DNA from 3 places in the Pseudarthrobacter sp. J1763 genome. Region 2 is predicted to be linked to each of the others. Evidence: riboswitches for the same ligand, from Rfam matches in the RefSeq annotation. Region 2 holds a riboswitch; each other region holds the start of a gene.

What was found. A riboswitch is a leader RNA that binds a small molecule or an ion and turns the genes downstream of it on or off. The one in region 2 is predicted to bind S-adenosylmethionine.
Region 1: linked by a shared signal. The riboswitch ahead of ACQQCD_RS11270 (bifunctional o-acetylhomoserine/o-acetylserine sulfhydrylase) and the one ahead of ACQQCD_RS02335 (hypothetical protein) in region 2 are both predicted to bind S-adenosylmethionine.
Region 3: linked by a shared signal. The riboswitch ahead of ACQQCD_RS08205 (DUF1737 domain-containing protein) and the one ahead of ACQQCD_RS02335 (hypothetical protein) in region 2 are both predicted to bind S-adenosylmethionine.

The regions. Positions count from the first base shown of each region.
Region 1 is NZ_JBNPEN010000011.1:70,336-72,589, forward strand. Features, by position in the region: gene ACQQCD_RS11270 (bifunctional o-acetylhomoserine/o-acetylserine sulfhydrylase) at 1-1,056, opposite strand, end outside; SAM riboswitch class IV at 1,108-1,224, opposite strand; gene ACQQCD_RS11275 (VOC family protein) at 1,377-2,015, shown strand; gene ACQQCD_RS11280 (CPBP family intramembrane glutamic endopeptidase) at 2,068-2,254, opposite strand, start outside.
Region 2 is NZ_JBNPEN010000002.1:70,829-73,082, reverse strand. Features, by position in the region: partial or broken gene ACQQCD_RS02340 (sodium:solute symporter) at 1-1,097, shown strand, start outside; SAM riboswitch class IV at 1,190-1,299, shown strand; gene ACQQCD_RS02335 (hypothetical protein) at 1,312-1,686, shown strand; gene ACQQCD_RS02330 (VIT1/CCC1 transporter family protein) at 1,799-2,254, shown strand, end outside.
Region 3 is NZ_JBNPEN010000006.1:145,872-148,125, forward strand. Features, by position in the region: gene ACQQCD_RS08200 (long-chain-fatty-acid--CoA ligase) at 1-831, shown strand, start outside; SAM riboswitch class IV at 904-1,017, shown strand; partial or broken gene ACQQCD_RS08205 (DUF1737 domain-containing protein) at 1,032-1,259, shown strand; gene ACQQCD_RS08210 (rhodanese-like domain-containing protein) at 1,259-1,666, shown strand; gene ACQQCD_RS08215 (O-succinylhomoserine sulfhydrylase) at 1,670-2,254, shown strand, end outside.

The DNA.
Region 1 (2,254 bases), on a different contig from region 2:
GACCACTGCACCTGTTCCACGAGGGCCGTATTTGCGACCGCGGGCAAACCACGGGCTGGACTCGAGACCGGCGTAAGCCACAGAGACTACATCGTCGCGAGCCTCAAGCCATTGGGCCGTTTTGACCGCGTTCTCCACGTGGCGTTCCACGCGCAAGCTCAGCGTTTCAAGTCCCTGAGCAATGAGGAATGCGTTGAATGGTGACACTGCTGCGCCGAGGTCCCGCAAGAGTTGAACTCGAGCTTTAAGGATGAAGGATAGGTTGGCCCCGAGGGCGCCATCCTTGCCAAGATCCCGTGCATAAACCAGCCCGTTGTAGCTGGGGTCTGGGGTGTTGAAATTAGGGAAACGGTCCGGATAAGCAGCGAAATCAAACTTTCCCGAATCCACAATCACACCAGCAATTGCGCTGCCGTGGCCACCCAAATATTTGGTTGCCGAATGAACGACGACGTCTGCTCCCCATTCGATGGGACGAATCAGGTAGGGGGTGGCCAGAGTGTTGTCCACAATCAGCGGAACGCCGATCTCATGTGCCAAAGCGGAGATACCTTCAAGGTCCAGTACATCTTGGCGCGGGTTAGAAACTACCTCACCGAAGAATAATTTGGTGTTCGGTTTGACAGCCGCACGCCACTGGTCAAGATTGTCCGGGTCCTTCACAAAGGTGGCCTCCACACCGAACTTTTTGAGTGTGTGCGCCAGCAAATTGTACGTTCCGCCGTAGAGGCTGGGGCTCGCCACAATGTGATCGCCAGCCTCGGCAACGTTGAGGATTGCCAAAGTTGCAGCAGCCTGGCCCGAGCTCAGAAGGAGCGCCCCAATGCCGCCTTCCAAGCTAGCGATTCGCTGCTCAACCGCATCCTGCGTGGGGTTACCAATGCGGGTGTAGATGGGGGCTAGCTCGCTCAACGAGAAACGATTGGCTGCACTCTCGGCACTAGGAAAAACAAAAGAAGTTGTCTGATAAATCGGCAGTGCCCGGGCGCCGGTAGCGACATCTGGTTCCTGACCAACATGGATCTGACGGGTTTCAAAGGACCATGAATTCGACATGTTCGTTCCTCAGGTTAAGGACCGAGACCTCTAGCCGAGACTGAGGCGAACGGACCGCGCTTGCTCCGCGACCCGTTGCCGCGAAACCTGGTCTTCACCCGGGGCACCCCACCGCTAGAAGAGGGTTGCCGGCCAGCAAACCGGGGTTTAGCGCTGGCACTCATGACCTTTTTATAGAGTAGGCCCCGCGAGCTGCAGTCTCCAGTGCGTGTGACAAATATGACGAAGATGACTGCGACCACACAGAATGTAGGGACATCCCATAACGCTTAGGTGAGCCTTAGCTGAGACCTCCATCACAAAGTGCCAAGATGAATGGCATGCGCATGGATCACGTCTCTTACGCTTGTGAAACCGACGGCCTCACGGCCACTACCGAACGAATCTCCGCCGCCTTAGGTGTAGATGCAGTCCGTGGCGGAGTGCATCCCCGCTTCGGTACTCGTAACATGATCATTCCCCTCTCTGGGCACACCTATCTTGAAGTGGTGGAGGTCCTAGACCACCCCGCTTCGGACAAAGCCCCGTTTGGACAAGCTGTGCGCGCCCGTTCCGCTGCCGGCGGTGGCTGGATGGGATGGTGTGTGGAAGTCGAGGACCTCTCCCCCTTTGAACAGCGACTTGGCAGAGCAGCAGTCCCGGGCAACCGCAAATTCCCTGACGGCCGCGAATTGATGTGGCACCAGATTGGCATCCTCGGTCTGATTGCAGACCCGCAGGTCCCCTACATGCTCAAGTGGGAGGGTGACCCGCAACTGCACCCTTCCAACGTCTACAACAGCGAAATCGCGATGTCCAAACTGACTATCGCGGGCTCAGCTGAGCGCGTTACCGAATGGTTGGGTGAGCCAGTAGAACAGCCTCTAGAAGATGTAGCCGTTGAGTGGGTAGCACCGCACGGCACACCTGGCATTATGTCCGTCACCTTCAACACTCCCAACGGAGCTGTCACCATCTAGGCTTCACACTTCTGCAAGCATAAAATCGATCGGCCTGAGTTAGCGTTCCGCGTTAGCCTAGGCCGATTGCTTTGCCAAAGAGGCTGAAACCTACAAAGGCAGCAATATCCAGGAGCGCGTGCGCCACCAAGAGCGGAACCAATCTGCACTGACGCGAGTACAACCACGCGAAGAGCAAACCCATCACCACGTTGCCAATAAACGGTCCGAACCCTTGATACAGGTGGTAGCTACCGCGC
Region 2 (2,254 bases):
CCATTTTTGTGGTTCTCTTCGGCTGGGAACGTTGGCTGGCCATCGCCGTGGGCGGTGCCATTGTGCTGGTGTACTCGACTATCGGCGGTATGTGGTCCATTACCCTCGCTGACCAGGTTCAGTTCATCATCAAAACCGTGGGCATCTTCTTCCTGATGCTCCCGTTCACACTCAACGCAGCCGGCGGCCTAAACGGCATCCGCGAACGCGTTGACGCGAGCTTCTTCCAGATGGACGGCATCGGGGTCCAGACCATCATCACGTACTTTGTGGTCTACACCTTGGGTCTGTTGATCGGTCAGGACATTTGGCAGCGTGTGTTCACCGCCAAAACCCCTGCGGTTGCCCGTTGGGGCGGCGCCACTGCCGGTATCTACTGCATTCTCTACGGTGTGGCCGGCGCTTTGATCGGCTTGGCCGCCAAGGTAGCACTGCCCAATATTGACGTCAAAGCACTCGGCAAGGACGTTGTTTACGCCGAGGTCGCCACCAACATTTTGCCAATCGGGATCGGTGGTCTGGTCATGGCTGCCGCTGTTGCCGCCATGATGTCCACTGCGTCCGGTGCGCTCATTGCCGCAGCAACCGTGGCACGCGCCGATGTTGTTCCTTTTGTTGCCAGCTGGTTTGGGAAAACCATCAACACCAATGACACCGAAAACCCGGAGCACGACGTCAAAGCCAACCGTTATTGGGTCCTTGCTTTGGGCATCATCGCCGTGCTGATTTCCATGGCCGCGCAGGATGTTGTGGTGGCTTTGACCATCGCTTACGACATCCTGGTGGGCGGTCTACTGGTGGCAATCCTAGGTGGTCTGGTGTGGAAGCGCGGTACCGGAATCGCCGCTGCATGGTCAATGGCTGTTGGCTCCGTCCTCACTCTGGCACTGCTGATTGCCTACTCCGCTGGCATCATCCCCAGCGAGGATGGCGTGTACGCCAACGATCCCATCTACTGGGGCCTTGGCGCGTCGCTGCTGGTTTATGTGGTTCTCTCACTCCTGACTAAGCCCACTGACGCGGCTGTTCGCGCCGCATGGGACAAGCGTGTATCAGGCGCAGTTGTGGAAGAAAAAACGCCGGTAGCAGTTCCTTAGACGCACAGAGCACGTAACAAAAGCACCTCCTGCGGCGGTGCCGGATTCACAAATTCCGGCACCGCCGCAGTGCGTTGTAAGCTGGTGCGCAGCTTCAAGACTTGTGGTGCCAAGCTCCGACTTACCACAGACCAACCCCATGTTCGCGGGTGGTTCGGATGAGGAAGCGGCCGCGGCCAGAAGGCCGGGGCAAGAGCAACGGAAGGATCCGGCCGTGTCAGCCGCCCCCACAGACCGCTATTCAGCCCCGCAGCAACCAGTTCAGTTTCAAGAACCAATTCAGTTTCAAGAACCAGTTCAGTTTCAGCAATCGCTTAAGTACGACGACGCCGCGGACACCGCGTCCCAGCCCACCACGGTGCCGGTCCTGCCAGCCGTGGATCTAAATTTGGGCACCGTCACCATCTGGCGCTCAAGTGGGTCTCAACGGTATTGGTGTGCCGAGCCGAAGGAGTTGGCCCGAGCACTGAACAATGCTGTGGCTCAACCGGGCTGGGATGAAGTGAACGCTGTGCTGACTGTCCGTGTAGCCGCCATAGGGCACCGCCGTGGGAAACCTCTGAGCTTCACTCTGAAAGCCACAAATTAAGGTCTACCGAAACTTTTTCGCAAGGAATACCGGCCCAAAATCCGAGCCGATAAACGGTACAGTGATGGTTGCGCAACGGGGCGCCACCTTTCATTGAACCCAGGAGCCCGAGTTGAATTCAACGCCGGAAGAGCAGTCCGGAACCCACCAGCAAGCAGTTACTGAAGCTACTTCTGCAGACATCAAACGCTGGCGGCAGTACCTCGCCGACGAGCGCGCCGAAGCGGCCGTATACCGCGATTTGGCCCAGCGCCGCGAAGGCGAAGAGCGCTCAATCTTGCTCGCTTTGGCCGAAGCTGAGGGCCGGCATGAGGCTCACTGGGAGCAGCTCTTGGGCGAGCATGCTGAGCAGAAGCGTGCCGCCTCGCTCAACAGTCAGCTCCTCGGATTCTTGGCCCGGAACTTTGGATCCGTGTTCGTTTTGGCCTTGGCCCAGCGCGCCGAGGGCCGCTCCCCCTACGCCACAGACCCGGCTGCTACCCCGGCCATGGCCGCCGACGAAGCCATTCACGAGGAAGTAGTTCGTGGTTTGGCAACCCGCGGCCGTAACCGCCTCTCCGGCACGTTC
Region 3 (2,254 bases), on a different contig from region 2:
GCCGCCGCCCTAGAAGCCGTCAACCAGCACAAAATCAACGTCTTCTTCGGCGTCCCCACCATGTACATCGCCCTCCTGGAAGCAGCCAAAGAGAACCCAGAACGCCCCACGGCCTTGCGGTACTGCATCTCCGGCGGCGCCTCACTGCCCCTAGCCGTGATGGACCGATTCCGCGAGGTGTATGACTCCGAAATCTACGAAGGATACGGTCTCACCGAGACCTCCCCCGTGGCCAGCTTCAACCACGTTGGGGTCCCGCCGCGCCCCGGAACCGTGGGAACCGCAGTCTGGGGAGTTGACGTAGAGATCGCCCGCCCGGAAGTCACCGACTCGATCGAGCTACTGCCCACCGGCGAACTCGGTGAACTCGTGGTCCGCGGACACAACCTCTTCAAGGGCTACCTCAACCGCCCCGACGCCACCGCCGAGGCCGTGGTGGACGGCTGGTTCCGCACCGGCGACCTTGGCACCAAAGACGAAGAGGGATACCTGCGGATCCTGGACCGCAAAAAAGAAATGATCATCCGCAACGGCTACAACGTGTACCCGCGCGAAGTTGAAGAAGTGTTCAGCGCCCACCCGGACGTTGTGAGCGTGGCGGTTTACGGTGTGGACCACGAAGTTCACGGCCAAGAAATCGCCGCCGCCGTGGTCCTGACACCGGGCAGCACCATTACAAAAAAAGGCTTACTCGAGTACGGGTCAGAACGCCTTGCCGCGTACAAATACCCGCGCGTGATCAAAGTGATGGACGCGTTCCCCACCGGCCCCAGCGGCAAAATCCTCAAGCGCGAGCTAATCGCCCACCACAACGAGGACAAAACGGCGTAACCAACCACAGCGTTACGCAACATAACGACGCCGGGACGTCCCGGCGTCGTTATCGGTGCTATGTTTTTGCTGAGTAATGAGCACCGGTCCCAGGCCCTGACTGACCGGTCGGCAACCCTCCCTTCCGCGGCGGGGTGCCTCAGGTGAATACTCGGCAGGCCGGAACGCGGTCTGCAAGCGCGCAGAAAAGGAGTACCCGGATGTCTGAAATCCTCGCCGAATCCGTACCGGCAACCACCGAGCAAGCCCCCACAGAAAAACTGGCCTACCGTCTGATCACCGGCCCTGACACCCGCGAATTCTGCGAGCGGATCTCCGCGGCCCTTGCCGACGGTTACGAACTGCACGGCAGCCCGTCCGTCACTTTCAACGGCACCTCCGTGATCGCCGCCCAGGCAGTGGTTTTGAAGGAAGCACAGGGCCAGGCATGAGCTACGCTGGCGACCTCACACCCGCCCAGGCGTGGGAAAAACTGCTGGCCGGAGCCGTGCTGGTGGACGTTCGTACCGAGGCGGAATGGGCACACATCGGCATCCCGGAAACCAAGGAAACACCCAACGACGCCCTCTTTATCCAGTGGAACCTCGCCGGTGGCGTGCAGAACCCGGACTTTCTGGATGACTTGCGTGCACAAGCACCAAAGAACGACGACGCCGAACTGATTTTCTTGTGCCGTTCAGGTCAGCGGTCCATCGCCGCAGCCGAGGCAGCTACCGCTGCCGGCTTTAGGTCCTTCAACATACTGGAGGGCTTCGAAGGCGTTCCAGACGCTTATGGGGACCGGATAGTGAACGGCTGGAAGAACAGCGGGCTACCTACCAATTTGGGGCGCTGAATTATGACTTTTAACCCTGACGCCGAATCTTGGAGCCCCACCACCCAGGCGGTGCGTGGAGGTTTGGACCGGACTGGTTTCCAGGAAACTTCCGAGGCGCTGTTCCTGAACTCAGGATTCGTTTACGAGAGCGCGGCCGCAGCTGAGCGGGCGTTCACGGGCGAAGACGAACGCTTTGTGTATTCCCGCTATGGCAATCCCTCCGTGGCCACTTTCCAGGAGCGACTGCGGCTTCTAGAAGGCACCGAGGCATGTTTCGCCACGGCCTCCGGCATGTCTGCTGTGTTCACCGCACTCGGTGCACTGTTGGCCGCCGGGGACCGAGTAGTAGCTTCGCGCTCACTCTTTGGCTCTTGTTTTGTGATCTTGAATGAAATCCTTCCCCGCTGGGGCGTTGAAACAGTATTCGTTGACGGCCCAGATTTGGATCAGTGGAGGGAAGCCCTCTCAGTCCCCACACAAGCAGTCTTTTTTGAATCCCCGTCCAACCCCATGCAAGAAATTGTGGACATTGCCGCGGTTTCACAACTTGCCCACGCGGCGGGGGCCAAAGTTGTGGCGGACAACGTTTTTGCCACGCCTTTACTC